DNA from 4 places in the Pseudoalteromonas sp. NZS71 genome. Region 4 is predicted to be linked to each of the others. Evidence: predicted binding sites of a transcription regulator. Region 4 holds the regulator's gene; each other region holds the start of a gene.
The links. Region 4 encodes sigma-54, which starts transcription at its own class of promoters, with help from an activator protein. Its sites were predicted from a motif close to GTTGGCACGNNNNTNGNNT; they were not measured.

Region 1 (8,023 bases), on a different contig from region 4:
GGTAGTAAGCACATTATATCCGCCCAAGAGAGCAATTTTAATATTATAGAATATGTGAAAGGTGCGTATGAAGTAACTGCTCGCTACGACTTTGATGACTATATTGAAGATACCACGCTAATTAAAGATACAGTGGCAGATACATACTACTTATATGTTTTAGAAAATAACGCAGTACATAAAGTTAATTTAGTCACTCAAGAGATAGAGCTAAGTAAAGAGTTTTATTACCCAAGAGCAGCAGATAAGTTTGATATAAACAACGATGGGCAAGATGAGCTTTTTGTTTATCAAAGTAGTAAGCTTTTTGTACTTAACTCGCTCGATTTGTCTGAAATTGCGGTACTTGAAAACGTACCACAAAATTTTGTGACAGGCTCGTTTACTGAGGCTAATGCAAAAGAAGTTTTATTTAGTGATGGTGCGGTTTATAGATTCGAAAATTCAGAATTTGTACTGCATAAACAACTTAGTGTGAGTCTTAATGGCGAGCATTTAATTGCTGTTGATATTAATAACGATGGCTTAGATGAAGTGATTAATGGGCAAAGTTGGTACAGCATAGAAATGCTAAGCCCAAGCACTGAAAGCATTTTATGGACAGCCCAAAGCGACTTAGATATTGATAAGGTAATAGTTGCAGACATTGATAACGATGGTACCGACGATTTAGTTTACGGCGATGGTCAGTGGGGAAGTTTATACGCGCTTTCACTCACAACAGGCGTTGAGTTTTGGAGTATTAATAATCCAGAGCATGGTGTATCGGGTATTGTTGTAGATGACCTTAACGGTGATGGTAAGCAAAATATTGCTTGGGGCTCAGGTTATTCTTCATCTGGTGAAGATGGTTTTTATATTCACAACACCGATGATAAATCGCAGCAGTGGGCTAAAGGTATCAAGTACTATTCAAATAAAGCGTTAGCACTTGCTGATATTAATAATAACGGAAGCTTAGATATACTTTATTCCGAGCGTGACAGTAACGCTTTGCATATTGTAGATACACAAACTAATGAAAAAATCCTTACAAACATAAACGTTAATAACGATTGGGATAATAACAATTTAGTTGCTACTGCTCAGCTGTTTGATGATGGTAAGAATTATATTATTGCTGGCAGCTCTGCTATATACGATGCGAATGTGCAGGTGTTTTCACCTGAAACGGGTGAAGAGCTATTTCAAACATATCTTGGCGGCGGAGACTACATTAGTACCTTAACAACGTTAGATATTAATAATGATGGCAAGCTGGAAATAATAGTAGGTAATGGTGCTGAGCATACAGGAAGTGAAGGTACCTTTTTTAAAGTATTAAATGGGCAAACTGGAGAGTTATTAAAAACATCGCCTCGCTTAGGGTTTTATTGGGGTGGCATGAGTTCAATAGTAACGGGAAGCTTCCTTAATAACGAAAATATAGATGTGGTTAGTCTTGTTAGTGATTACCTCATCAGTTATGACTACTCTGAAAACACGATCTCTAAAGTTGCTTTAGAACAAAGCTTTAACGGTTTGGTTAATACTGTAATTAATGGAGAAGAAACTTTAGTTGCATCTACCTATAATGGCTCACTTTATAAAGTGGCTTTAAATGGGCAGACAACATTAATTAGTGAAGTGTGCCAAAACTCTTTAAATAACATTGTGTCTGTAAGAGCTGGGTTTGTGCAGTATTCGTGTTCAGATCAGTTTGGTGAATATAACCTAGATAACAATGTGGTTTCATACACTGTTGAGCGTAATAATAATGACAGTTGGTTAGCAACGTCTACGTATAATAATGTTGATTATACCTTGTTGGCGGGTCGGTCATTGGAGGTGTTTTCTAATCAAGTTACTGAGCCTTTAGCTAAGCCTGAAGCTGTAAGCTACTCTGATCATGTTTTAAAAAGCATACAAATAGATTTACCTGTATCAGATGATATTGATTATGTAGTTTTAAATAAGAGACCAACTCTGGGTAGGGTCGAGTTTACCGACAGACAGGCGGGTCTACTAACTTATATACCTTCGGGGACTGTAGGCATTGACGAGCTTAGTTACTACACAGTAAAAGATCGTTCACGTTCAGCGTTATCAAGCTTAACGTTAGAGCTCACAAATACAGCACCTACAGCAAATAATATGACACTGCAAACTCATTGGAATACACCGCTTAACTTTAACCTAGAAGGTGTGGATGAAGACGCTGAGCCATTAGTATTTCAAATTAAAAATTCGCCTGCTCATGGGCAAATTCAGTTAATGGACTCTGCTTTAGGTGGCGTGACCTTTTCACCAAGTGGTGACTCGGTTGAGCCAGTATCAGTTAGCTTTACAGTGAAGGATTCTTTAGTTGAATCTGAGCTTCATAATGTTGTTATTGAACTAACAAATACAGCCCCACAAGCTCAAAATGTAACATATAACACCTCTTATAAGAGTGAAGTGAATGGTCGCTTTTCAGCATTAGATAGCGACAACGATACACTTGAATTTGAAGTGGTAACTGAGCCAAATTCAGGAACTTTAACATTTGAGCCTGATACTGGATTGTTTAAACTAACTCCTACGAGCGAATCTGATCATGTAGTAACGTTTAGTTATGTAGCTAAAGATAAATTTGATAGTTCAGCAGTTCAAACCGTGACTATAAACGTTGAAGGTAAGCAAGCTGCTGCGGTAGCGACTCCTTCATCTGATTCAGGCTCTAGCTCTGGTGGCAGTATTTATTACTTACTTACGCTGCTATCAGTGGTTTTATTTGGTAGACGCCGTTTTAATTAGTAGTTAAAAGCTTATTTACACTATCTAAAACCGCCAAATGGCGGTTTTTTATTTATTAATAATCTTTTTAAACTCAACGATTTATTGCTTACTTTTGTCATAGGTGTTCGTATAACCCTACACTTTGCTAATAACGATGTGGTTACTTAATACGATTTTTGCTTAAATATATTGTAAGTTTTAACTTGGATGTTTTTAGGCTTTTATTTAGGGCTGTTTATCTTTCGAGGTTTAACATGCACTGCCCCGAGGATTCTGCATAGGGGCAATTTACGCTTTGTTGTTTACAAACCTCCCGCCGCGATTAAATCTCCCCTAGATTGAGTGAACTTCAATCTAAAAAGGTCTGCAGTCCCTAGTCTAATACTAATAATCAGACGTTAATAATTTCAATGTGGTTTAAACGTTCTAATAATTAGTATTTTTATAAAACAGATCTAAGTGGTAGGCTAAAAGTAGTAAGTATAAAATAGTAAGTAATTAAAAATAGTTCTCGCGCAACAAGGAACCCTCCTGTAAAGCGCTTTGCCAAGGAGTTTAGTATGATCACGCTTACCATTAATGGTAATAAACATGAGTTTTCTGGCGATCCGTCAACGCCAGTATTATGGTATCTCCGAGACGAATTGAATTTAACTGGGCCTAAATTTGGCTGTGGTATGGCTCAGTGCGGTGCGTGTACCGTGCATATTGATGGGGTAGCTCAGCGCTCGTGTGTATTGCCTGTAGCGGCAGTAGCGGGTCTTTCAATTACAACAATTGAAGGGTTAAGCGAGCAGGGCGATCACCCAGTGCAACAAGCATGGGTTGAGCATAAAGTACCGCAGTGTGGTTTTTGCCAGTGCGGCCAAATGATGCAAGCTGCAAGCTTATTAGCTGCAAACCCAACCCCAACCGACGATGAAATAGTAAGTAATATGTCGGGAAATATTTGCCGTTGTGGTACATACCCGCGTATTCATAAAGCAATTAAATCAGCTGCTAAAACAATGGCGAGTGTTCAGTATTTTGACCCAAATGAACAAGGGGAAGAAGTATGAACCAAGATAACAAATACTTTGATTTAAACCGTCGTAAGTTTTTAAAAACCAGTGCGATAGGTGCGTTAGTACTCGGTACTTATTTTGTAGGCAGTGCGCCAAGAGCATTTGCGGGTGTGTTAGAGCAGCCATCTGAGCTGGCAAAACGCGCAAACTTATTTATTGCACTGCGCCCAGACGGCATGGTTGAAATAACGTGCCATCGCTCTGAAATGGGTCAGCAAATTCGCACCGCGATTGCACAAATAGTTGCCGATGAAATGGAAGCCGCGTGGGATAAGGTTATTGTTATTCAGGGTAAGGGCGATCCTAAATACGGCGATCAAAATACCGATGGCTCGCGCAGTATTCGCTACAACATGCAGCGCCTGCGTGAAATGGGCGCAAGTGTGCGTTACATGATGCAGCTTGCTGCCGCTAAGCATTGGGGTGTAAAACCAGAAACATGTACCGCAGTACAGCACGTTGTTACTCACAGCTCAGGTAAATCACTTACTTATAAAGATTTAATCGACTTAGCATTTACAATAACGCCACCAGAAGCTGACAAACTAACACTTAAAACACGCAAAGAATGGCGCTACATTAATACCGGTATGGCGCACATAGATTTAGCCGATTTAGTAACAGGCAAAGCTATATTTGCAGCCGATGTACGCGAACCACAAGCGCTGGTGGCTATAATTGAACGCCCGCCGGTAGTAGGCGGTGTTGTTAAGTCGTTTGATGCTAGTGCTACAAAAGCGATAAACGGCGTTATAGATGTTATTGAAATTCTTGCACCAAAAGGCGCGCCGCAGTTTCAGCCAAAAGGCGGAATTGCGATTATAGCTAAAAACACATGGGCTGCATGGCAAGGGCGTAAAGCATTAAAAGTAGTGTGGGATGATGGCAAAAATGGCGATTACAATTCAAAAGAATTTAAAAAGTCATTACTAAAAACAGTACAAACTCCACAGGCAAACATACGTGATAAAGGCGATGCCATGGGCGTGTTGGCTAAATCGAGCAATAAACTCGTAGCTGATTATTACGCACCGCACCTTGCTCAAGCACCAATGGAGCCGCCTTGTGCAACAGCTATGTACAACAAAGATAGTGTTGATATATGGGCTGCTACGCAAAATCCACAAGCCGATATGAAAACAGTGGCTGCAATGCTTGGCATGGACGAGAGCAAAATTAACGTTAACGTTACCATGTTAGGAGGCGGCTTTGGGCGTAAGTCAAAACCTGACTTTTCAGCAGAGGCAGCTTACCTTTCAATGAAAGTAGGCAAGCCTATTCGTGTGCAATGGACGCGTGAAGACGACATACAACATGGTTTTTACCATGCAGTTTCGGCTCAGCACATTGAAGCATCACTAGATAAAAATGGCGCAATAGAATCGTATTTACATCGCACCGCGTTTTCACCTATTACCTCTACCTTTTCAGAAGGGGCGACTACGCCAGGGAGCTTTGAACTGCGCTTAGGATTTACCGATAACCCTATTAACACACCTAACATGAAGTTAGAAAACGGTGATGCGCAAGCCAAAGCACGAATTGGTTGGATGCGTTCTGTATCAAATATTTTTCATGCCTTTGCTATTCAGTCATTTATTGGCGAAGCAGCGCACAAAGCCGGTCGCGACCAAAAAGACTATTTACTAGACACGATAGGTCCGAGTCGTATTGTTGATGTAACCGAGCAAAATGCCACATACGATAATTACGGTGGCGATAAAGCGGTTTATCCTTTAGATATTGGCAGACTGCGCCATGTTATTGAAAAAGTAGCTGACATGAGTAAATGGGGGCGAGAGCTTCCTAAAGGTCGAGGTTTAGGCATAGCAGCACACAGAAGCTTTTTAACTTACGTAGCTACGGTAGTTGAGGTAGAAGTGTCGGATGCTGGCGATTTAAAAGTGATTAAATCGTGGGTTGCCATTGACGCGGGTACTGTTGTAAACACCGACACCGTGAAAAACCAAACCCAAGGTGGCTCTATTTATGGGATTACAACTGCAATCAGCGATGGTATTACCTTTGATAAAGGGCGCGTACAGCAAAGTAATTTTCATGATTATCGCGTACCGCGTATGAGCGACGCACCTCTTGAGATTGACGTTGAAATTGTACAAAGTGATGCACCACCAGCAGGAGTAGGCGAGCCGTCTACACCAGTTTATGCGCCAGCATTATGTAATGCTATTTTTGCAGCGTGCGGAAAGCGTATTAGGCAGTTACCGATTGGTAACCAATTAAAAGCGTAGCTAAATAACCTACAGCTTAAACAAAAAAAACCGCCAAATGGCGGTTTTTTTAAAAGCGGTTAACGCGGTTTAACGACCTTTTTCAAACTCATCAACTTCACGCTCTGCTTCTTCTTTAGATTTACCGTATTGCTGCTGGATTTTACCAACTAGCTCTGTACGGCTACCTTCAATTTTATCTAAATCGTCGTTGGTAAGATCGCCCCATTTTTGTTGAGCCTTACCTTTAAGTTCTTTCCAATTACCTTCGATACGATCGCTGTTCATAAGTTTATCCTTACTTTAGGTTAGTGAATTAACTGTCAGTTATAAAGTAGCAAGCCTTGTACCAATGAATAATAATGGTTTTATTGCTTTTATTATCAGTTGGTTATATTTTTATGTTGAGCGATTTTGTTTTTAATATTGCGCTTTTTATTAAAAAATATACATAGCAGCCTGTAATTATTGCTGACATAAGATACGCCGCTTTGATGTAACTCATTCTTAAATTTTTGTTTTAAGCTAATATGCAGGTATTAAATAAAGTAGTTAACCTGAGTGAGTTATGAATACAAAAACGTGTGAATACGGAGTGGGTGACTGCTCATACAAAATGGCAGGTGAGTTAGCAGGTATTACACAATTGGTGAATGCGTTTTACGATAATATGGACGCTTTAAAAGAGGCTGAACATATAAGGAGTATGCATTCAAAAGACTTATTGGCATCGCGTAAAAAACTTGCTTACTTTTTGTCGGGCTGGTTAGGTGGTCCTAAATTATACGCTGAACATTTTGGCAGTATTAACATTCCTCAAGCGCACAAACATCTACATGTAGGAATTGAGCAAAGTGACGCATGGCTTTTGTGCATGCAAAAAGCGGTTGATGAGCAACCTTACGAAGCACCATTTAAAATTTACTTAATGCAGCAATTACGAGTGCCTGCAGATCGAATTAGAATGGTATCGGGTAGTTAATAGCAATTATTAATAAACATCAACCGCAGCTAGGCTTTGGTTTTTTGTTACAATGCCTGCAAAGTAATTTAGAGTAAATAGCTGTGCTGCCGGTTCAAGACATATATCAACAACTCGTTACTACATTACAAAGTAATCCTATTACGTTATTACAAGCGCCACCTGGTGCGGGTAAATCTACGTGGTTGCCGCTGCAACTAATGCGCGATGGGCATTTTAAACGTATTGTAATGCTAGAGCCACGCCGAATAGCTGCACGTAATATTGCCAGTTACTTAGCAAAGTGCCAAAACGAAAGTGTTGGGCAAAGTGTAGGTTTGCGGATTAGGGGCGAGAGTAAAGTAAGCGCGAATACGCGCCTCGAGATAGTTACCGAAGGCATGCTAACGCGCATGCTGCAAAACGACCCCGAATTAAGCGATATAGATTTACTTATATTTGATGAATTTCATGAACGTTCAATTGCAGCCGACACCTCACTTGCCTTTGCGCTCGAGACCCAAAGTGCGCTGCGTGAAGATTTAACCATTATGCTTATGTCGGCAACGCTTGATACTGAGCGTTATACAGCGTTTTTTGATTGCCCTGTAATTCAATCAAGCGGTCGCAGCTACCCAATAGACGAAGTATACATACCCATAAAAGATGAAAGCCGCTGGCTTGATGCAATTCCTAGCATAATAAAACAAGCACTTAATGAACAAACAGGTAGCGCATTGGTATTTTTACCTGGGCAATTTGAGATACTACGTGTACAACAAGCACTCACCGATCTACCGAGTAACTGTATAGTAGTAACGCTATTTGGCGAGCAAGATAAAGCCAATCAGCAAGCTGCTATTGCTCCCGCGCCAAATGGCATACGCAAAGTAGTGCTTACCACCAATGTAGCCGAAACCAGTTTAACTATTGAAGGCATACGCATTGTAATTGACAGCGGCAAGCGCCGTGCAGCGACCTTTAATTTAAAAACAGGGGTTACTGAGCTC
Region 2 (8,023 bases), on a different contig from region 4:
ACAAAAAGTAATGCGGCGCAGACGACGATGAAGCATATCGCCTTCGTTAATAATCGTGGCTTTTAAGTATGCGCTTAAGTCTTTTACGCGCGGGGCTACTAAGTCAAAATCCCACGGGATTGCACCAAGTAACATAAACGGATTTTTTTTAAAAATAGGTAGGGATGCTAAACGATTTAACTCGTTTTCAAGCTCTTCAGGTTTATAGGCATCGACTAAATCGGCGCGTGCACGACCTTCATCATCAAGTGGCGCATTTACTTTATTAAAAATACAGCCCAGTACGCGAGGATGATCGATACCACCGTAGTTACCTGCTGCAATTTCAAGGCGGTCTTCTATTTGAGTAATGGTGTAATTACCTGGGGTAAGTACAAATACAATTTCGGCGCCGAGTGTTTGCGCAATTTCGCGGTTTACACGCCCAGCATAAGGTTGACGACGAGTAGGTACCATACCTTCAATAATAGCGACTTCGTCGTCGTTTATTTTACTTTCAAAGCGTTCAACAATTTCCTCTAGTAGGTCATCACCTTTACCGTCGCCAATCATTTGCTCAGCATAATCAAGTGCAAAAGGCATTGGGGGATTAATAGGTGAGCCTTGAGTGACTATTTGTGTTGATTTTTCAGGGCCTGTTTCACCAGAACGTGGCTGAGCTATTGGTTTGAAAAAGTTAACTTTAACTGTTTTTTGTTCAAGTGCACGCACTAAACCAACTGATACCGACGTCAAACCCACACCGGTAGAAACAGGAATTAACATAATACGACGTGCCATATTAAAGCTCCTTTACAATATTTGCAGCATCAAGGGCAATAACCCATTCTTCATTAGTTGGCATTACAACTGCTTTGATGTGTGAATTTTTACAGCTAATAACGCCTTCTTGACCAAAGCGCGCATTGAGGTTGGCTTGCGGATTACAATTAATGCCTAAAAAGGCAAGTTGTGTAATTACTTTTTCACGAATAATATCTGAGTTTTCACCAATACCACCAGTAAATATAACAGCATCAAGGCGCTGTAATGGCACCATATACGCTGCAATTTGTTTTGAAAGGCGGTAGCAAAACATTTCAATTGCGAGTATCGCTTTTTTATTACCGACCATAGCGGCTTCTTCAATGGTACGGCAATCGTTAGAAAGCTCGCTAATACCTAACAAGCCACTTTTTTGATTTAGTAGGTTATCAATTTGCTGGGCTGTGTAATCAAGTTGAGTGGTTAAAAAATTAAATAAACCAGGGTCAATATCGCCGCTACGAGTGCCCATTATCAGTCCCTCTAGAGGCGTTAGTCCCATGCTGGTATCAACACTCTTACCATTTTTAATAGCGCATACAGAACAACCGTTGCCTAAGTGGGCACTAATAAAATTGCTTTGCTCGATAGGTTGCTGAAGTAACTTTGCTGTTTGCCCTGCAACATAAAAATGACTTGTGCCGTGAAAACCATAACGCCTAACACCAAACTCGGTGTACAACTTATATGGAAGAGCGTAAAGAAAGGCAACTTCATTCATAGTTTGGTGAAATGCAGTATCAAACACCGCGACTTGTGGCAAACCTTCAAACGATGCCTGCGCCGACGATATACCTAGTAAATTAGCGTGCCCATGAAGCGGCGCAAGCGTTGCCGACTGTGTAATGCCTGCAATTACTTTTTCGTCAATCAATACCGATTCCGTAAAGTGCTCGCCGCCATGTACTACACGATGGCCCACTGCGATAAGTTGCTCGTCTAATTTGTGATCTTTTATTAAGCTTACAAGCGTATTTATAGCCTCAGCATGTGCTTGATTAGTCGCTAAGTCGATAACTGTTTTAGCACCATTAAATTTGTATTTAATAGAGGGCGCTTTGGCGCCTAAGCTTTCTGCAAGGCCTGAAATAATTTCGTGACCATCGTTTGCATCAATAATGGCAAACTTTAAGCTAGAGCTACCACAATTTAAAACTAAAACGTGTTGTGATTCAGGAGAGGTTGTTGGCATAGATTCAATTTCCATAAACAAATTTAGTAAGTAAACGTTAGTACGTAATCGTTACACTTACGGTATTAAATAAAGCTAAAACAATTGAGTGTTCAACTGCAAAGTGGTTAACGCAATGTTAAATACTTTACCTTAATTAAGATGTTTAAGTTAGGATTGTTCGCCATTAAAAGGTAAATTTAAGCTGTTTTACTGAGAAAGTGTAACTCTTTCATTTTGTGTTACACTTTGCGTATAGCTCGTTTTTCCATTGTATTTAAAAGCAGTATCTGTGAGGAGTCATGATGCAAAAAAGTGTGATGTCACAACTACAAACTGGCCGTTTGTATGGTAAAAAATGGCCAATGCGCAAAGAGCTTGCGCCTTTGTTTTTAGAGTTTAGAGTAATTAGAGCGACTGAGCTTGCCATTACAGTAATGCCAATATTAGCCATGCTAACATTGTTTTTTCAGCTAAATTACTTAGGTTCTGATTTTTTACCACAAGCCATTGCGAGTGCATTATTTTTTATATCTCTACCATTACAAGGCTTGTTTTGGTTAGGTAAGCGAGCGCAAACGCCTTTAGAGCCTGCGATGCAAAAATGGTATAACGAGCTGTACACTAAAATGGCTGCTAATGGATATCAAACGCAGTTAAGTGATAACAAGCCCCGTTATATGGAGCTTGCCAATTTACTTAAAGATATGTTTGATAAAATGGACAGGGCGTTTACTAAAGAGCAGTTTTAGAGAGTTACATCATTATCTATTTTGGTAAACTGAGTAATATAAAACGATAAGGTGACAGTGTGTTCACCTTTTTCTTCGAGTGCTGTCCAGTGCTCGGGTCTAAATTTCCATGCAAATGGCGTCATCATTATTAAGTTTTTAATATCAGTAAAGCTAAGCGCTACATGCTCTGTTAAAAGGATCTGCTCTGATTTTTGAAACCCTTTTGGAGTGGCTATTTCAGTATGTTCGTTTACTTCTGAATATATATACGATTTTAGCTCTTTTAAATGACAGGGTCCTGGGCTTGCAACCACTAATATTGCGTTTTGATTTGCTAGGCGTTCAAGCTCTTGCTCAAACAAAGGTGCAAATACACTTACAAGTACATCAGCAAATTGGCTTTTAAAGGGCGCTTGGCTGATTGATGCCACACTAAATTGGCAATTAGGGTAGCGCTTAGCTGCATATTTAACCGCTGATTTTGAAATGTCGACACCGTATACAACAGCATTTGTTTTATTTGCGATTGCTTGGGTATAAAACCCTTCACCGCATCCTAAATCAATAATAGTATTCGCACTTATATTACTAATTATATCGCTAAGATTTCGTTGTAAGAAGCCATAATAACCACGCTCTAAAAATGCGCGTCTGGCTTGTACCATTTCAAGTGAATCACCCGGTTGTTTTGAATTTTTCTGTTGCACAGGCAGTAAATTAACATAGCCTTCTTTAGCAAAATCAAAGCTGTGGTTGTTAGCACAACGAAGTGTTGAATCAGTTTTCAAAAGTGCTAGGTTACACAGCGGGCATTGATATTCAAGACTCATGAGCCTAGGTAGTCCTTATCGTAAAAAGTTTTTACCCAATGCGGGCGATAGGTGATCATAATTGTTATAGCCATGCCGTTGAGCATTGCTTCAGGAAACCAAATTATGGCACTTAAATAAACGTAGTTATCTGCAAGTTCTTGCCAATTGTATTGCCCTATAGCTAAGTAAAATAAAGCACCTAGGCTTATTTTTATACAGGCTATAAATCCTGCGGTTATAAACGCACAAACAAATATATAAACAAAAAAATGACGAGGTAAATATTGGTAACTAATTATAAAGCCAAGATAGCTCAATAAAATAGGAATAAACGCACCAATAAGCAGTTGTACTGGTAACAGCTCAAGTTCAATTTGACCAAAGGCAGCGAGTAGGGCTGTGGCAAGTAGGCTACTTAAAATAGTCAATCGCCAGCCTAAAATTAATGTAGCAGCCGTAACACCTAGGATGTGTAAATCAAGGCCAGTTAAAATGCCAGCCTTTATTCGCCAAAGCACTGCAAACACTAACGCACACGCAAGTACGCTAGTTTGACGGACGGGCGTACTAAGCAATGTTTTATATGTTTTTTTATCAAAGCTTAATAGAGCAATAATAATTACAAGAGCCCAAAGTAGCCCCTGTATTGTTAGGCTTAGCATAATAATTACTTAAATGTTGACCATATAGGGGCATGATCTGACGGTTTTTCAATACCGCGAAGTTCGTAATCAATACCTGTATCTATGCAGCGTGCTGCAAGCTCATTGGTTGCAAGCACTACATCTATACGAAGTCCTCGATTATCTACAAACCCTTTAGAGCGATAGTCAAACCACGAGTATTGATCGTCTGTTTCGGGGTTTTGCTCTCTAAAGGTGTCTTTAAAACCCCAATTAAGTAATGTTGCAAGCCATTCACGCTCTACCGGTTGAAAAGAACATTTACCCGTTTTTAACCAACGTTTAGCATTTACGTCGCCAATACCAATATCTAAATCGGTAGGTGATATGTTGATATCACCCATAACGATGACGTCTTGATCGGGTGTGTGATTGGTTTCAAGGTGTGTCATTAAATCTTTATAAAATTGACGTTTATAAGGGAATTTAGTTTCGTGATTAATATTATCACCTTGTGGGAAATAGCCATTCATGACAGTAAGGTCGCGACCGTTTTCTTGTTCAACAGTGACGCTTATCATGCGTTTTTGCGATTCATCTGTATCGGTGGCAAAACCTTTTAAGACCGATTTAGGCTCTTTTTTGCATAACATAGCTACGCCATAATGCGCTTTTTGACCATGAAAGTAGACGTGATATCCCATTTTTTGTACATCTTCTAATGGGAATGCTTCGTCGTGAACTTTAATCTCTTGCAAGCCAATAACGTCTGGTTGATGTTTGTCGATAATTGCTTGTAATTGGTGAAGACGAGCACGCAGACCATTGATATTGAAAGAAATCACTTTCATAAAATTTACCTTAAAATTGGTTCTATTTAATAGATTAAATTGTATCAGTAAATACGCGTACATAACATGACTGAATTGAGATAATAGCTGCGCAAATGTTGATCAAATGATGAGTAAAGTTTAAACATTGTGAATACAATATTAATTATTTAAATAAATAAAAAATTCAATTGAACTTAACTTTATTGAATATATAGTGCGCGAAATTCACTTTTTTAGCTCGTTCAAATAGGATCTCTCATGAAAACTCAACTACTTTTAGCCACTGCTTTACTAGCATCTGCAACTGCGTCAGCTCAAAGCAATACTTACTTTAGCCAAGATAACAAAATTGAGTCTAATTTATGTGTACTAAGTGCAAACGAAGGCTTTAGCGTTGCTCGTAAAGAAGCTGCCCAGCACGGTGTTTACCTATCTCGTTTTTCTAAAAGCATTTTATGTAATGGTGAAGATATTCGTGATATTGCTAAAAAAACGACATTAAGCAACGCATCAGTTGAGAAAGTAGAAGTATTTGCAAAAGACGCCCAACAAGAAACTCAATTATGTATGACGGCTTTAAAACAAGGTTTAGCACCTGTTCGTCAAAAAATTGGTAACCTAAACTCATTAAAATGTAATGGTCAAAACGTTACTGAGTTTGTTAAACGCTACCAAAACGCAGCAATCTAATTGTTAGCTTAACTATATAAGTAAAATTGAAATGCCTGGTTTTTACCGGGCATTTTTTTGCAAAAATTACAAGGTTGTTTGCAAAGCTTGCAAGCTTAACTTATTGAAACTGTTTAATAAATATACCGACCGAGATTAAGTTATTGATTATTATAAGTTAACTATTATTGGCATTGGATTTGTATTAGTTAAAGTGACATTTAATTAATTACGAAGGATACGTCTTATGAAAAAGTTAACATTAGCAGCCACTATTTTAGCATCATTAAGCCTAGCGGCTTGTTCATCTAATCAAGGTCTTGAAAGAATAGACAGTGACTTTGCAAGTTTAGATAATGATAGCGATGGCTACATCTCAAAAGTTGAAGCTGATGACGATAGCATTTGGGGCCATTTTTCAAATATTGATACCAATATGGATAACGAAATTAGCCGCAAAGAATTTAACACTTATATGAAGCTTAATAATGGCAAAGTAGCCACTGATTCTGAAGTAAGTGAGTCGGCATTTAAAGCTGAAATTGCTAAATTCGATAAAATTGAAAGCAGTTTTTCAAGCTTAGATAACGACAGCAATGGCTATATCTCGGTAGTTGAAGGTAACGATGATGATATTTCAAATCATTTTGGTTACATGGATAAAAACCAAGATAAGCGCATCAGTAAAAGCGAGTTTATGGGTTACATTAAAAAATACGGTAACGCAGTAGCTGAAGATGATGCATTAGAAGCTTTTAAAAGTAACTAATAGTTACCATTTTAGTAAGTAAGATTAAAGCCAGTGCTAGTCACTGGCTTTTTTGTGTTTTAAATTTAGTTATTTGATAGATATATTTTCCTAGTTTGGTGTTGTTCTGTCATAATAGATGGCTGTGTATTTTTATTTGTTAAGAGTGTGTATGGCGGGTCGGCGAATTAGTGATGAACAACTAGTTGAGATCATTGAAGCAGCTATTTTTGTTGCAGATAAGCCTGTTAGTAAACGCCACCTCAAAGACATCGTATTAATAGATTTAGCTATTTCTATGGCACGAATAAATGACGCAATAGATACAATACAAGAACATTTTCAAACTCGTGGTATTCGCTTAGTTGAAGTGGGTAGTGGGTATCGGTTTCAGGCATGCAGTAGTTTAAGCCCTTGGTTAAATAACTTGTGGCAAGAACGCGCACCAAAATACTCGCGTGCTTTACTGGAAACATTATCACTTATTGCATACAGGCAGCCCATTACACGCGGCGAAATTGAGCAAGTAAGAGGTGTTACTACGGGTTCGAATATTATTAAAACCTTACTCGAAAGAGAGTGGGTTAAAGTGGTAGGGCATAAAGAGGTTCCGGGAAAGCCGGCTTTATATGCAACTACTAAGCAATTTTTAGATTATTTTTCGTTAACTGGACTTGAAAATTTACCTGCGTTGCCAACAGAGCAGCAAAGTAAAATTAACCAGTTATTGAGCGATCCTTCTGTGAGAGAACCATCCGAATGAGTATTATACAAGGTGAAAAGTTACAAAAAGTCTTAGCCCGTGCAGGCGTAGGCTCACGCCGTGAAATGGAAAAATACATTGACGCAAACCGCGTTAGTGTAAACGGTAAAGTGGCAAAGTTAGGTGACCGTGTTGAAGAAACCGATTTGATTCGTGTTGACGGACACAGTGTAAAAATCGAAGAAAAAGCAGACCGAATCTGTCGTGTGATTATGTATAACAAACCAGAAGGTGAGTTAAGCACACGTAAAGATCCTGAAGGGCGTCGTACTGTATTTGACCGACTTCCTCGTATTGATGGCGATCGCTGGATTGCGGTTGGTCGATTAGACGTCAATACATCGGGTTTAATGCTTTTTACAAACGATGGTGAACTAGCAAACCGTTTAATGCACCCAAGCTATGAAGTAGAGCGTGAATACTCTGCACGTGTATTTGGTGAAGTAACCAATGAAACGGTTAAAAACTTACTACGTGGTGTTGAGCTTGAAGATGGTCCAGCCAAATTCACGACTGTAACCCCTATGGGTGGCGAAGGCGTTAACCGTTGGTTTAACGTAACGTTAAATGAAGGGCGTAACCGTGAAGTTCGTCGTTTATGGCAGTCTCAAGATGCGGAAGTATCTCGTCTTATTCGTATTCGTTACGGTAAACTAGAGCTTGATAAGCGCGTGCCACAAGGTGGTTGGATGGAGTATGATTTAGAAACAGTAAACTACTTGCGTAAAACCGTTAAATTAGGCCGCGAAACACAAACTAAGCTTTCTGTTATGCCCGAAAAACGCAAAGATAAACGCGCTAAAATCAACCAAATTCGTAAAGCAGTTAAAAAACACAATCAGCGTGTTAAGCCGACTAAACGTAAA
Region 3 (8,023 bases), on a different contig from region 4:
ATTACTAAATCACTGATTAAACTAATAATAAAAACCAAGCAAATCAGTAAGCATACTCTTGCTAAACTGCGCTTAAATAAGCTAGTTTGCGTAGCATAAATAAGCTCCTGCATTGACGCGTGCTGATCTCGTAAAAATATAACGGGCGCCAATACTCCTACAAGCACAGGTAACTGCATCATTTGTAGCATTGTAATATTTAACTTAAATTGTTTTAACGAATTAACTTCAACTGCTGCAAGCCCAGAGGACAACATAACCGCAAATACCAAAGGGATAATAATGCACAGCCAAACAAGTGGTTGGCGCACTGCATATCGCCACTCATTAAAAATTAACATGTTTGACTTCCTTCATTGAGTGCAAAAAAGTACTTGTCTTGAAGCGTAGCGGGCGAGTTTATTGCATTTTGTGCAGGCGCTGTGTCTGCATACACACGAAATGACGCTCTACCATAGCGATGGCTCTTACTTAATACATGCTGATTTGGTATGCCCGTAGGTAAACTTTCGAGCTGCCAAATCTTACCTTCTAAAGGAACTAGTAACTCTTTTACGTCACCGCTTTGTATGAGTGTTCCTTGATCTATAATGGCCACGTAGTGACATAAATTTTCTACATCTTCAACAATATGGGTCGATAACAATATCAACCTATTTTGACTAATACTAACGAGTAAATTATTTAAACTTTCTCGTTCCACAGGATCAAGCCCAGCAGTGGGTTCATCCATAATAATTAGTTTTGGGTTACCTAACAAAGCCTGAGCCACGCCAAAACGCTGCTTCATTCCTCCCGAAAAATTAACGACCTTTTTATTAGCAAACTGAGTCAAATTGGTTAGTTCAAGTAAACTATTAATTTGGTTTTTGCGTGCATTACCATCTATGCCTTTTAATACGGCAATATGCTCAAGTAACGCCCGGCAACTCATATTGGGATACACGCCAAAATATTGTGGTAAATAACCTAGCTGCGATCTAAGCGCATCTGGTTGGCTAATCACATCAAGGCCATTAAAATTAATATGTCCGGAGTCGGCATTTTGTAAACACGCGAGTGTGCGCATAAGTGTTGATTTACCCGCCCCATTAGGGCCAAGTAGACCGACCATACCGGCGGGTAGAGTGATCGTCACATCATTCAAAGCCTGCGTACCATCTGCGTATTTTTTGTTGATATTTTTCAGTGTAAGCATTAGTTTCATCCTTAATTGGTATAGCACCAGCTTAAGAAAGCAAGTCAATACAAGCGAGAAAATAATGGTTAACGTATTGAAATAAATGATGAACATAAAAAAGTAACGTTGGTCATTTAAATATGACCTTTCATCATTTAAATAAACGGCCTAGTATGCTTAAAACGGTTACTAACCCTATGAAATAAAATAATTATTTTAAAAATAAATTATGATTGAAACAATTTTATGGATAAACTAGCGCGCTCAGCGTAGTGAATTGTGCAAAGGTAATGTTTAAAATAAAAAGACAATTTTATCTAAGCATATCTGCTCAGAAACTATAATAAAAACGGAGTCACATATGCAGCAAGCCAATACACCAATATGGCAACGCTTTAGCATTACCCAGCTAATAATTTTTTTACCGCTAATAGCCGCTATTATGCTCGACTCTCATATACGCTTTTTGTCATCACATATGGATTCAACGAGCCAATATCTGGCTATTAATATTCAACTTTTTTTACAGTGTATTCCCTTTTTTATTGCCCATGCGTTTGCATATCGTTTATTACTTACACCCGCAATCATAGTTTGGCTGTTAGGCTTTTTAGCCTATCCATCTCTCTTGCTAGTATTTAATAACCAACTTCTTAACTTTTCGCAATGGCAATACCTTGATGCACAATGTTGGACACTGTGCGCATCTGCAAGTGGTATATGGCTTATTACTAAACGCACTAATAAAAATAACAATGTGTTGAGTAATAAATGGCTTAAATCCTTGTTTTCACTTGATACTGTCGTGTTTATAGTACTTTTAGGTTGGGCAATAGTTACATCAAGCATACTCAATACGCACACTGATCCTATGTTAAATCAGCCTATTGAGCCTGTTATTGACGTTTATAAAGTATTCACACAGTTTGATACTTTTTTGGGTTACCTTTGGCAAATTACTGTTTGTGCCGGATTAGTATATGGAGTGTATTTATTAAATAGATATTTATTAATACGCTACGTATTAACCTATCATGGCGTATTAATATTTTTGTTTGCAAGTTTAATAAGCCTCGTTGTACTTACACCTATATTAACATCGTGCTTGCTACTGTTACCTATTAACGATTTACCCTCAGGCATTGCTAACTTAACACCAGGCGGTAATGATAATATTTTCAGCCCTGAAAATTATCAGTTTGTATTCTTATTTTTGGCTATAAGCACACCGATTATTTTAGCGTTTGAACGACAGCAACAACACGTTCAAATTAGCAACATTGCCCAGCAACAAACAAAAACAGAGCTAAAGCTACTTCAACAGCAAATTAACCCTCATTTTTTATTTAATACATTAAACAACCTTTACGCACTAACATTAAAAAAAGCAGATAATGCACCAGATCTTGTTATGCAATTAGCTAACTTACTGCGTTACAGTGTTTATGAAGGCCAAAAAGCACAGGTGAGTTTAGAAAAAGAAATTAATTAATTAAAAGGTTTTATTGCATTGCAGCATTTACGAAGTGCTGAGCGCTGCAACTTTGATGTGCAATGGCCTGAATATCAACAACACTATTTAATTTCGCCACTACTGTTAATAATGATTTTAGAAAACGCGATAAAGCATGGTGTAGAACCCACGTCACAAAAAGTAACGGTTGTGTTTAAAATCACCATGGCCGATAACATACTAACGCTATTTTCCTCTAACCCTATTCTACCTAATAACAATTCAGAGCATGGGGTGGGACTTAACAATTTACGCCGTAGGCTGACTCTTTTATATCCAAATAAGTACACATTAATTATTAATGAAAATAAAAATCTTTGGCAAACCACACTTAAATTGGAGCTGCCTGCATGTTAAACACAATAATTGTTGATGACGAGCCGCTCGCGCATGACGTTATACTTCATCATTTAAGTGCACATAAAGACATTAATATAAGCGGACAATACCTTAACGCTAAAGATGCATTATGTGCTTTAGCCACATCATCTATTGATTTGTTATTTTTAGACATAAACATGCCCGAACTATCAGGCATTGCATTACTCAAAGTGCTCGCGAATCGACCACAAGTGATTATTATTAGTGCGTATCAAGAATATGCTTTAGCCGGTTTTGAACTTGACGTAACTGACTACCTACTAAAACCAGTCTCTGCGCAACGCCTTGAACAAGCACTCAATAAAGTACGGAAAAAAAGAAAACACATAACGCTAAATCCCAAGGCACCTCTGACTATTACGCTTAAAATCGATCGTGAAAAACATAAAATTCAATTAAGCGACATAGACATGTTTGAAGCGTATGGAAATTATGTAAAAGTATGGCAAGGTGAAAAAGCATTACTTGCAAGCTGCACTCTCAAATACATATTGCAAGAGCTTGATACTTCATTTATTCAAGTCCACAAATCTTACGCTATTAACCAACACAAAGTGGTTGCGTTAAGTAATGAAAGCGTTCAACTAGCATCAGGCGTGTCAGTAAAAATTGGCAAGTCATTTAAACAACAAGTGCGCGACATTATTTAACCTGAGATCTTATTTTATGTTTACCTAAAACATAACTTTAAGCTCCCCCTATCAGCGACTCTAAACTTTAGCACTTAACCTTTGCGGCTTTTCTCGCGTTACAAAGTAGCAAATTAGCGAGCCCACTGTTACCAGTACAACCCCTTGCCAAAACGAAGCACTCAGCGTAATAGATAAATACAGCGCTGAAATAATAGTAGAAAACACCGGTGTAAAGTACGAAAGCGTACCCAACAGCATTAAGTTACCGCCAATAATAGCTTGATTCCACAGTGCATAACCGCTCCCCACGACTACACCAGCTAATAATAACGTCATGCTTGAGCCCAGTGAAAACGTTAATGGCGCTTCATTACTAAAACCATATTGCGCCCACAAACTCATTGCCGTAACAGTAAAAAATAACGTAATGGCATTTTTACCATTACTCAGCTTTTGCGTAACTACGCAATAAATAGCCCATATAAACGCTGCAGCTAATGCCATTAAATAAGTAGCAGGATTATCAGCAAAGTTAGTAACAAGCGTATCGACCGACATTTCTTGATCGCCCGTAATACACCAAGCAACGCCTAAAAAAGCAATAATCATGCTTGGGTAAACCCAGTAACTTACTTTTTTGCGCCCAATAATAATAGAGAGCAATATTGTTAGCGTGGGCCATAAATAATTAATAACCGCCATTTCCATTGCCTGATGACGACTATTTGCCATACCAATAGAAAGCGCCAAACAAATTTCGTACGATACAAATAATAAAGTACCTACTACCAAGTAGCGTTTCGAAAAACTACTAAACTTGGGCACTCCCATAACCAAAATTAAAAATATCGCACTGACAGAATACATAGCCGCAGCACCACCAATGGGGCTAAACAACTCAGAAATATCCCGTAGTAATGCAACTAAGCAACTCCACAGTAATATTGCAGCGACTCCATATAGTGTATATTTATTTTTGCTTATAAAATCCATTTGCCAATCCAAAAGTACTACTCGTAAATTTGAAACTAAACTAACAGTAATTATTTAATTAAACAATTAAAGTTAATAGCTTAAACCTCTCGCCTGTTTTTAACATTCACCCTTTTTAGTAATTGACCTTTTGGTCAGTAAAGCTACAATCAATCAATACGTTAAACACGCAAACTCAACAATGACCACACAAATAAAACCAAATAAAAAAGAAGTGACACGCGAGAAAAACCAAAAACTAATTTTAGATGCCGCCGAGCAATTGTTTTCGCAACTAGGTTACGACGGAGCAAGTATGAGCATGGTTGCTAAAGAAGCGCAGGTGCCAAAAGCTAATATTTTGTATTACTTTAAAAGTAAGGATGGTCTGTACGAGTCTGTGATCGACCGCATAATAGCTAATTGGAACTTAGGGCTCGATAACGTCACAATTAACGACGATCCAGCTACCGTGCTTTATAACTATATTAAAAGCAAAGTAATACTGGCCGTAAATCAGCCAATGCAATCTCGCTTATTTGCTAGTGAAATACTGCGCGGTGCCCCTTATTTACAAAACTACTTTAGAACCAATACCCGCCCTTGGGTTAAACAAAAGGTTGATGTACTTCAAGCATGGATGGACGCAGATAAAATGGATAAGGTTGATCCCTACCATTTGCTTTTTACTATTTGGTCTACCACGCAATATTACGCCGACTTTCAGGCTGAGGTTTTACTCGTAATGAACAAATTAGAGTACGACGAAACCGATGTGGCACAAATTACGCAATCAATTGCCCACATAATTTTAAAAGGTATTGGTCTTAAAATACCTGAGCAAAGTGAGACTTAACCCATGACATCCTTTACTACTCCCGATTTATTTGACGATCATCGCGATAACGTACAAGTAGCAGACAGCGGCCTTTATCACTTTGGTAAAAAAACCACGTTTTATGGCAAAGTAGTTACCGTTACCTGCCCAGAAGACAACTCTTTTGCCGCCGATATATTGCATGAAAATGGTGAAGGTAAAGTATTGGTTATAAACGGTTTTGCGAGCAAACGCTTTGCATTTATAGGCGATATTATGGCTGAGCGTGCCCTAAATAATGGCTGGGAAGGCGTAATAATAAATGGCTGTTGCCGAGATATTGAAATACTCGCCACAATGAACTTACCTGTAATGGCGCTAGGCTCTACACCGCGTAGTACCTTAAAGCGCGGCTTTGGTGATAAAAACCAAGCTGTTACCATGCTTAGCACCACTATTGAACCTAACGATTGGGTTTACGCCGATATTAATGGTTTAATCATCAGTAAAACACCGCTTATTTAGCACTCAAAACCATATAAATAGAGACCAACTTGGTGCACCTACGCACCAAGTTGGTTTGTTTTAGCTCATTTTAATCTCACTATTTTTATAGCCCACATTTACAAATCTCATACAACCCAACAAAACCTGACCAGTTGGACAGGGTTTTAATTTATGGCATTCCTCTTGCTTAGTCTAAGCACTATAAAATCAAAACTACCGATTAAAAAGCACAGCTTTAGCAATTGCATTAAATTAGTGATCTATTATAACGCGAAGAAAATGACGCAGTGAATGCGCTATTTAATCCGATAGAATGAACATGTTTTTAATAAAATTGGTATTTATAATAATAACCAGCCCGCTTTTTAATCACTCTTAACTTAATAAGTAAGTACTTGGTCAGTTTTATAATAATGAGCTGCAAATGAGTGATAAAAAAAACAACAAAGGTATATTTTGCAATCACGGTCCTACCCTGTGGCAAACAAACCACTCTGGGGTGCTTGCAAACAATCGCTTAGCTGTAAAAGATGTATTTGCAGTAAAGGGCGAGCGTAACAGCGCAGGCAACCCACACTGGTTTAAAACAGCTAAACCGGCTCAAAATACGGCAAGCTCGGTTAATAAGCTCATGACCGCTGGTTGTAACTTTATAGGCTTTACCCATACTGACGAACTGGCTTATAGCTTAGAGGGTAATAATATACATTATGGCGCTGCGCAAAATCCTAAATTAAAAGGGCATGCTTGCGGTGGTTCGAGTATGGGGTCTGCTGCATCCGTTGCTGCAAACTTAGCTGATACTGGCTTAGGCACCGACACCGGCGGCTCAATTAGAATACCCGCCAGCTATTGTGGTTTATATGGCATAAGGCCAAGCCATAACGTGATTGAAAAAGACGGCCTAATACCGTTGGCTCCGCCTTTTGATACCATAGGTTGGCTTACCCAAAGCGCCGAGCTATTAAGCGATGTAGGTAATGTACTGCTACCAAATCAAGCTATTAATAACGTTGATACCTTAGTTATTTGCGAGCCGTTATTTGAACTCGTTGACCCTGCTTTACAAGCCCCACTTAAACAATTGCTTGAAAAAACCAAGCCTAATTTTAAGCACCATAAAGAATTTGAACTACCTAACAGCAACTTATTAAATGAACTTGCTGATAGTTTTAGAGTACTGCAAGGGCGAGCAATCGCAAAAACGCATAAAGATTGGCTTCAATTGCCGGGGCAACTTCCCCAGTTTGCTCCAGCAATTGCGGCACGTTTTAATATGGCGCTTGCCCTAACTGATCAAGAAGAACAAGAAGCACTAAAAGTACAAACCCAATGGCAAACACTAATAGCTAAAAACCTAAATACAAACAGCTGTTTATTTTTGCCAACCACCCCCACAACCGCACCTAAATTAGGCGCCGACACAAGCGCCTTACGCATGCAAATTATTACGCTTTCGGCAATTGCAGGACTTAGTGGCTCAGCGCAAGTGCATTTACCGCTGGCTGATTTAGCAAATGATCATCCGTATGGTTTTTCATTAATGATGAGCCACGGTAACGATAAAAGCCTACTTGCTTGCGTTAAGCACCTTGCTGCACACTTTAAACAGGACACACCGGCATGACCACACACAACATTGCATTTACCGCGTCTCATTTTTCGGCCACTGAGGCGGGTATAAATATACTAAAACAAGGCGGTACAGCCACCGAGGCTATGGTAGCCGCTGCCGCTGCTATTAGCGTTGTATATCCACATATGAACTCAATTGGTGGCGATAGCTTTTGGCTTATCGATAACCCAAACCAAAAAACGCCCATCGCTATTGACGCCTGCGGCCGAGCTGCAAGTAATACAAGTGCTTATAACACGCTCACACAAATACCAGAGCGCGGCGGACTAAGCGCATTGACTCAAGCGGGTACAATACGCGGTTGGCAAAAAGCCCTTGAGCTAGATGAACACGCAGCACTGCCACTGTCAAAAATTTTAGCGCCCGCCATTGCACTTGCTCGCGA
Region 4 (8,023 bases):
AAAAGCACGTGAAGTTAAGGGTATTAAAAAGGTTTTGATTGCTTCTGGTGTACGTTATGACTTAGCTGTACGCGACCCTCGTTACGTTAAAGAATTAGTAACGCATCATGTGGGCGGCTACTTAAAAATAGCGCCGGAGCATACAGAGGATGGTCCATTATCAAAAATGATGAAACCAGGTATGGGCGCGTATGATCAATTTAAAGAATTATTTGATAAGTACTCTAAAGAAGCAGGTAAAAAGCAGTATTTAATTCCTTACTTTATATCAGCTCATCCAGGTACAAAAGACGAAGACATGGTAAACATGGCTTTATGGCTTAAATCAAACGACTTTAAGCTTGATCAGGTACAAAATTTTTACCCGTCACCGATGGCTAATGCAACGACTATTTATCATACAGAGATGAACTCTTTACGTAATATAAAAAACAATACAGAAGTTGTTCCAGTACCTAAAGGTGCTCGCCAACGTAGATTACATAAAGCTATTTTACGCTACCATGATGCAGCAGGTTGGCCGATGATACGCGAAGCACTGCGTAAAATGGGTAAAGCTAATTTAATTGGTAAAGGGCCTAACTGTTTAGTGCCTGAAGAAGGGCGTGATGAAAAAGCAGGTAAAGGTCGCAGTAAAGGCGGACGTCCGGCACTAACGCGACATACCGGTTTTAGCCAATTTAAAAAGGCAAACACTAAACCAAAAGTAGGCGGTAATCGTCAAAGTACACGTTAGTGATTCAATCTATTAATAACTAGGGCGTGTTGATCTTTGGTGGGTGAATTTGCAGCAGTATGTTTGGTTTTTAGGCAAGGCGGAGCCTATGTAGTGTGGTTATTCCCCATGAATAGGCGATAACGCAGCATAAATACCAAACATGCGCTGCCCTTTGGGTTCTTTCTAGGGACGATTAACTCTTTGTTGCTCGGTTTTTACTTAGCCCACTAGGTTACAAACCTCGCGCCGCGATTTAATCGCCCCTAGATTGAACAAATTTCAATCCACAAAGATCAACACGCCCTAGTAGATTAGTTTAATTACGCTAAGGGTTTTTAAACCCTTTTCATGCGTAAATTAAGTAAACCTTGCTCTTTATTGGCTATATTATTGTAGGTAATAAAGAGCGAACTTTTAGAAACTCCCCTTAAGATTGGCGTATTTAGAGCCTATATACTTCTAGTTAGTTTTTTTAAAACGTTGATGATAACCACAAACGTAATTTAAGTGACCATAACGGTTGAATACCTGTTAGCCCTTGCTTCATTTTATTATCTTTTAAGATTATATAGGATGGCGTGACTTGTCCTTGCCAGTCGGCAAATATCTCACCGTGTTGATCGTTGACAGTGGCAAAATTGTAGCCGTGATCATTTAGATACTCATGTAGTTCTTTATCAGAACCTGATTTTATTGCGATGCTCACGACAGGGTAGTTATTCTCGTTTGCGAGTTCGTTTATGGCTGGGGAGGTAATACTACAAATAGGGCACCAAGTTCCCCAAAAGTACACAAGCGTTGGTTTATCTTGGCTCATTGCTGATAAATCAATGTTTTGCCCTTTATAGTCTATTAATTGTAATTGAGGATTTGCAGGCATGACCGGTTGCCTCCACCAATTAACAGCGTTATAAATTACGAAAAATATAGAGCCATATATCAATACACTTTTTAATATTGATAGCCCTTTTTGTTTTGGCGTTTTTTTAGGTGTGTCTTTTTTATTTTTGGTATCCGTTGTCATAGTTGCAGCTTTACCCTAAGTGTTTTTTACTTTAGTTATTTGCAAAAGTTTCTAATTTAAACCAGCAACCAAGTAGCAGTACCTAAAAAGGCGAATATACCCACAATATCTGTCACCGTGGTTAGCACTACACTCCCTGCAAGTGCTGGGTCTATATTCATTCTCTTAAGAATAATAGGGATACTCGCACCAGCAACACCTGCCACCACTAAGTTCATAAACATAGCGAAGGCGAGTACGCCACCAAGCATAAAGTCCCACTGCCATAGGGCAATAACACCTGCTATTAACAACGACCACAAAACCCCGTTTAACGCGCCAATAGCAAGCTCTTTCATCATCAAGAAACGTTGGTTTGTTTGATTTATATGACCTACCGCAATACCACGAATAACAAGCGTCAATGATTGGCTGCCTGCAACACCACCCATAGAAGGGACAATACCGTTAAGTACAGCTAAAATAGGTAAAACATCTAAAGTGCCTTCAAAAAAGCTAGCTACAAAAGCAGCTGCAAGTGCCGTTAGTAAGTTGACACCTAACCAAACTGAGCGTTTTTTAGAGCTTTTTAGTACTGGTGCAAAGGTATCTTCTTCATCATCAAGACCGGCTAAACTTAGTAAGCTATGCTCCGCATCTTCTCTTATTACGTCAACGATGTCATCGATAGTTACACGACCAAGGAGCTGATCGTTATCATCAACTACGGGGGCCGATATCCAATTATGACGTTCAAATAATTGCGCGACTTCACTTTCATCCATAGAGATTGGGATAGACTCACAATCTTCATCCATTAAATCGCGAACAATTTTTTCTGGCGGGTTAGTTAATAATGTACTGAGTGATAAAGCGCCTATAAAGCAATTATGCTTATCAACAACATACAAGTCATCGGTACCTTCTGGTAACTCGCCGCGTAGCCTAATATATCTAAGTACAACATCAAGCGTAACGTCAGGGCGGATGGTCACCGTATCGGTGTTCATTAGCGCGCCAGCAGAACGCTCTTGATACGAAAGTGCTTGTGTTGCACGCTCACGGTCTTGAATGTCCATCGCGCTAACAACGTCTTTATAAACGGTATCTGGCAGACTACGTAATACTTCACCTAAGTCATCGTGGCCCATATCCTCTGTTGCGGCTGCAATGTGCTTAGGTTCCATCTGGGCAATAATGCCTAAGCGAACATCTTCTGATAGTTCTTCAAGAACATCGCCTTGCACATCAGGATCAACCAACTGCCAGAGAAGTCGGCGAATTTTATGGGGGGATGATTCTAATAATAATGCGGTATCACAAGGAGCTGTTTTTGCGAGCATGCGCCTAACTTGAACAAATTGACCACTATTGAGTGACTTAGTCACTTGTTTTAGTTGCTGTAGTGGGTAATCTTGTTCAAAAGCTTCAGGCATTGGCGTCCTTTATAAATTTTTATATTACTTTATGGGGAGAGGTGAGTTAACTGGCGTCACTAACCGTATTTATATATCTGTTTTAGTTGAGGCGTTAGTAATGCGAGCATTATTTTTATAACTGTTTATTCTTGCTCATTAAAACGTTGTGCTATTAACTCTCCAACAGCATGTAAAGCTTGCTCAGAATCGGGGCCTTTGCATACAACTTTTACTTCTTTGCCTTGGCTACTTTCAAGTAACATTAGTGCAAGTACGCTATCGCCCGCGGCTTCTTTATCATCTTGAAATAATGTGATTGTCGCATCAAATTGTACTGCTAACTGCGCAAGCACAGTAGCTGCTCTAGCGTGTAAGCCTAATTTGTTTTTTATTAAAAAAGTGTCTTCACAGTGCATAACTTACTCTACCTAAGCTGAACAGGTGATTATTCAGCTCTATTATTTTTCTTGTTCACGATGGCGAATTTTTACATTGGGATGTGTCATTGCAAAACTTTCACCGATAGTTTGCGCTAAATATACAGAGCGATGTTGTCCGCCTGTACATCCGATAGCTATGGTTAAATAACTGCGGTTATTTCGCTCTAAGTGCGGTAACCACGTTTGTACAAATGTTTGAATTTGCCATGTGAATTTTTGCACTATGCTGTGATTGGCCAAATAATCTTTAACGGGTTGATCTAACCCATTTAAAGGTTTTAATTCAGGTTCCCAGTGTGGATTTGGTAAAAAACGCGCATCAAATACATAGTCTGCTTCTTTTGGTATACCGTGTTTAAAACCAAACGATTCAAACGTGACAATTAGTTGCTTATCTTTTTTACCTAAAATCTTTTCACGAATAGATTCTGCAAGTTGGTGAACGCTTAAATCAGTTGTGTCTATCATAAAGTCGGCGCGGGTGATTAATACATCAAGTAATTCTTTTTCTTTTTTGATGGCTAAATCAAGAGGCAGCGAGTCAATTGATAGTGGGTGTAACCTGCGTGTTTCTGAAAAGCGTTTTATCAACGTTTGATCGTCGCTATCTAAATAAAATAACGTAGGATTTGCAAAGCCTGGTAAGTATTCAAGAATATCGTTAAATTCATCTTGCTCTTTAGGGATGTTTCGCACATCAATGCTAACAGCAATTTTATCGTAGCTATCAGACACACTGCGAACTAATGAAGGAAGCAAGTTAACTGGAATATTATCTACGCAATAATAGCCTAAATCTTCTACAACGCGTAAAGCAACCGACTTTCCAGAACCAGAACGGCCGCTTATGATAATTAACTCCATTTAACACCCTTTATAAAACTATGATTGATCGACAATAACTTGGTAAAGCTCAGCATCTGATTTTGCACAGCGTAACTGTTTACAAAAATCTTTGTTGTTTAGTTTATCAGCAATGGTTGCGAGAGTCTTTAAGTGCTGTTGGTTATCGCCATCTGGTACGATGAGTGCGACAAAAATATCAACAGGACGATTATCTATTGCATCAAAATTTATTGGAGTTTCGCTAACGAGTACTAAAGCTAAAGGCTCTTCTGCACCGCTCATTCGACCATGAGGAATGGCAATGCCACGGCCAATACCTGTACTACCCAGTTTCTCTCTACTCATTAAAGCAGTAAGGATATCCTGTTGCGGTAAATACGGAAGTTTGTCGTGAGCAAGTTCGCTAATGAACTCTAAAATTCTTTTTTTGCTATTAAAAAGGACCGCAGCTTTGCTGCAGTCCTGGCATATAAGTGAGCTTAATTTCATCATATTAGTGTCGAGCAAGCTTCTCTTTGTGTTTAATTACTTGTCGATCGAGCTTGTCGATCAACGAGTCAATGGCGGCATACATATCTTGATGTTCCGTAGAGGCAAATAGCTCAGCACCACTTACATGTATTGTGGCTTCTGCTTTTTGATTTAATTTTTCTACATCGAGAATGACATGAACATTATTAATATGATCAGAGTGTCTTTCTAGCTTCGCAAATTTGGTATTAATATAGTCTCTTAGTGAATCGGTTAATTCTACGTGACGACCAGTTAAGTTTAGTTGCATAAGCATTACCCTCTTTTTTTTGCGTCTTAGATCAAGCTTTTACGTTGATTTGACGGTGGAATAGCCAGAGATTCGCGGTATTTTGCGATTGTACGTCTTGCTACTTTAATTCCTTGCTCAGCCAATATATCCGCTATTTTGCTATCACTCAATGGTTTTGCTGAGTTTTCTGCAGCGATTAATTTGCGGATAAGTGCACGAATTGCTGTAGATGAACATTCACCACCGTTTTCGGTGCTTACATGGCTTGAGAAAAAGTATTTAAGCTCAAATATACCACGGGGTGTATGCATATACTTTTGAGTTGTTACGCGCGAAATTGTTGATTCGTGCATTTCTACCATTTCAGCAACATCATTTAAAACCATTGGTTTCATTGCTTCAGGGCCGTGTTCAAAAAAGCCTTGTTGTTGCTTAACAATACAATTAGTTACTTTTAAAAGTGTGTCGTTTCTACTTTCTAAGCTTTTAATAAACCATTTAGCTTCTTGTAAATGCGAGCGAATAAACTGGCTGTCACCACTCGATTTCACAGTGCGAGACATTGCAGCGTATTGGCTATTAACACGAATTTTAGGCATGCTATCTGGGTTTAACTCAACAACCCAGCGGCCTTTAATTTTTTTAACTGACACGTCTGGAATAACATACTCAGATTCTTCTCTTACAATAGTATCTGCTGGCTTAGGACTAAGAGTATGGATTAATGTCATTACTTCTTTAAGCTCTTCTTCTTTGAGCTTGGTTTTCTTCATTAATGTACGATAGTCACGAGCAGCTAATAAATCAATATGCTCGGTTAAAATCATTTTTGTTTCATTAATGTAAGGTGTTTCTTTATCAAACTGATTAAGCTGAATACACAAACACTCTTGTAAACTACGTGCAGCAATACCAACAGGATCAAACAGTTGGATGCGTTTTAATACAGCTTCAATTTCATCAAGTTCGACTTCGTTATCATCTTCGTTTTCTTGATTAAAGCTTTCTAAAATCTCTTCGCAGCTTAGTGTTAAAATACCTGAATCATCAACTGCTTCTACGATGGCAATAGCAATAGCTTCGTCTGTAGGGCTAAATGGCGTTAATTGTAACTGCCACATTAAATACTCATGGAGCGTCTCTGTAGAGGCACCTTGATAAATTGATTCATCTTCAGGCATTGGACCCGATGATGCTGCAGGAGCGGCACTCATGTACTCATCCCAGCTAACATCCATAGCCATGTCGTCACTTAGCGTGTCTTTCGCAAGTGCTTCACCACTATCTTGTTCGTATTCGCTTGGAGCATCATCGGCAGATGCGCTAACAGTTATGTCATCGGTATCAGCTTTTTGCTCGTTTTTGCCAGCAGCATCTTCTGAGTAGTCTTGTTCTTCAACCTCTAATAGCGGGTTGCTGTCGAGAGCTTCTTGTATTTCTTGCTGGAGATCCAATGTACTGAGTTGCAACAAACGAATAGCTTGTTGCAGCTGTGGAGTCATTGTAAGTTGCTGGCCCATGCGCAGCTGTAGTGATTGCCTCATGTATCTCTAACAATCCTTTTATGTTGTTATAATTAATACTAGCAGATGCTTAAAGACATGGCGTAAATGTTACAGCCTAAATTGCTCGCCTAAGTAAACATCGCGTACTGTTTTATCATTTAATACGTGTTCTGGAGTACCTGATGCAATCAGCTCCCCATGAGAAACAATGTAGGCTTTTTCACAAACATCAAGGGTTTCTCTTACGTTATGGTCGGTAATTAATACTCCAATCCCACGATTTTTAAGATGTTCTATTATTTTCTTTATATCTAATACTGAAATTGGATCAACACCAGCGAACGGTTCATCCAGTAATATAAATTTAGGATCTGCTGCCAGCGCACGTGCTATTTCGACACGACGACGTTCGCCACCTGATAATGCCATACCTTGGCTATCGCGAATGTGTTGTATGCTAAATTCATCTAATAATTTATCGAGTGTATCTTCTCGAGTTTGTTTATTTAGCTCTTTGCGCGTTTCTAAAATAGCCATTAAGTTTTGATAAACAGTTAGCTTTCTGAAAATTGAAGACTCTTGCGGTAAGTAGCCTATGCCTAATCTAGCACGACTATGCATAGGTAAAAGAGTAATATCGTTATCATCTATCGATATTTTACCTTTATCGCTAGGCACAAGGCCTACAATCATATAAAACGTGGTTGTTTTGCCTGCGCCGTTAGGGCCAAGTAAGCCAACAATACTGCCCGCTTTTACTTCAAGGCCAACGTTTTTTACAACTTCACGGCCTTTATAGCTCTTTGCTAATAGTTCTGCTTTTAATGTGCTCATGGTTGACCTTTGTCGCTTTTTTTACTTTTTTTAGTTTCAATGGGTACTAAAATTGTATGAACGCGGTCAGTTGAGTTTTCATCTTTTTCGGCACTGATTAGCTGTTGCTCAATGTCGTAGGTAATGCTTTTAGCATTTATTTTTTGTCCTGCTTGCGATACCTGTGCATTACCAACAAGCGTTAAAAAACGCTTAGATACATCGTAACGTACTTCGTCAGCACTGGCGCTCATAGTCGTGCCGTCTGATTGCTTCTCTTCAAAGTGGGCAGGGCTACCAGTGGCAATTAATAATTGCTTATTATCACCAAGTTCATCGCGTTTATGTACTTCGAGACGGTCGGCTGTAATACGGCGGTTACCGTGAATAATTTCAACGTTTTTCTCAAAAATCCCGACATTAGCTTTTAATTGACCTTCTTGCTTATCGGCGCTTATTGATATTTGATTTGCAGCAGGCTGTGTATTTGGCTCTGCAGCACTGCTATTAAATGCTA

Region 1: I6E85_RS13960 (CsbD family protein) is a predicted target of sigma-54. The motif match lies at 6,388-6,406, and genes of this name have one in related genera.
Region 2: I6E85_RS04345 (EF-hand domain-containing protein) is a predicted target of sigma-54. The motif match lies at 5,834-5,852, and genes of this name have one in related genera.
Region 3: I6E85_RS01010 (amidase family protein) is a predicted target of sigma-54. The motif match lies at 6,173-6,191, and genes of this name have one in related genera.

What each region holds. Positions count from the first base shown of each region.
Region 1 covers NZ_JADYWS010000020.1:38,403-46,425, reverse strand. The annotation lists gene I6E85_RS13975 (Ig-like domain-containing protein) at 1-2,775, shown strand, start outside; gene I6E85_RS13970 ((2Fe-2S)-binding protein) at 3,318-3,815, shown strand; gene I6E85_RS13965 (xanthine dehydrogenase family protein molybdopterin-binding subunit) at 3,812-6,073, shown strand; gene I6E85_RS13960 (CsbD family protein) at 6,143-6,340, opposite strand; gene I6E85_RS13955 (group II truncated hemoglobin) at 6,621-7,034, shown strand; gene hrpB (ATP-dependent helicase HrpB) at 7,118-8,023, shown strand, end outside.
Region 2 covers NZ_JADYWS010000005.1:120-8,142, reverse strand. The annotation lists gene pta (phosphate acetyltransferase) at 1-780, opposite strand, end outside; gene I6E85_RS04375 (acetate kinase) at 782-1,996, opposite strand; gene yfbV (terminus macrodomain insulation protein YfbV) at 2,281-2,727, shown strand; gene I6E85_RS04365 (putative RNA methyltransferase) at 2,724-3,539, opposite strand; gene I6E85_RS04360 (energy-coupling factor ABC transporter permease) at 3,536-4,183, opposite strand; gene xthA (exodeoxyribonuclease III) at 4,189-4,995, opposite strand; gene I6E85_RS04350 (hypothetical protein) at 5,236-5,667, shown strand; gene I6E85_RS04345 (EF-hand domain-containing protein) at 5,894-6,415, shown strand; gene scpB (SMC-Scp complex subunit ScpB) at 6,567-7,157, shown strand; gene rluB (23S rRNA pseudouridine(2605) synthase RluB) at 7,154-8,023, shown strand, end outside.
Region 3 covers NZ_JADYWS010000001.1:238,982-247,004, forward strand. The annotation lists gene I6E85_RS00975 (M1 family aminopeptidase) at 1-341, opposite strand, end outside; gene I6E85_RS00980 (ABC transporter ATP-binding protein) at 335-1,198, opposite strand; gene I6E85_RS00985 (histidine kinase) at 1,542-2,672, shown strand; gene I6E85_RS20875 (hypothetical protein) at 2,691-3,050, shown strand; gene I6E85_RS00990 (LytTR family DNA-binding domain-containing protein) at 3,044-3,724, shown strand; gene yddG (aromatic amino acid DMT transporter YddG) at 3,785-4,699, opposite strand; gene I6E85_RS01000 (TetR/AcrR family transcriptional regulator) at 4,881-5,534, shown strand; gene I6E85_RS01005 (putative 4-hydroxy-4-methyl-2-oxoglutarate aldolase) at 5,538-6,020, shown strand; gene I6E85_RS01010 (amidase family protein) at 6,427-7,629, shown strand; gene I6E85_RS01015 (gamma-glutamyltransferase family protein) at 7,626-8,023, shown strand, end outside.
Region 4 covers NZ_JADYWS010000008.1:144,984-153,006, reverse strand. The annotation lists gene I6E85_RS07445 (YgiQ family radical SAM protein) at 1-736, shown strand, start outside; gene I6E85_RS07440 (protein disulfide oxidoreductase) at 1,191-1,742, opposite strand; gene mgtE (magnesium transporter) at 1,799-3,157, opposite strand; gene I6E85_RS07430 (HPr family phosphocarrier protein) at 3,283-3,555, opposite strand; gene rapZ (RNase adapter RapZ) at 3,598-4,443, opposite strand; gene ptsN (PTS IIA-like nitrogen regulatory protein PtsN) at 4,462-4,914, opposite strand; gene hpf (ribosome hibernation promoting factor) at 4,919-5,206, opposite strand; gene I6E85_RS07410 (RNA polymerase factor sigma-54) at 5,233-6,732, opposite strand; gene lptB (LPS export ABC transporter ATP-binding protein) at 6,802-7,527, opposite strand; gene lptA (lipopolysaccharide transport periplasmic protein LptA) at 7,524-8,023, opposite strand, start outside.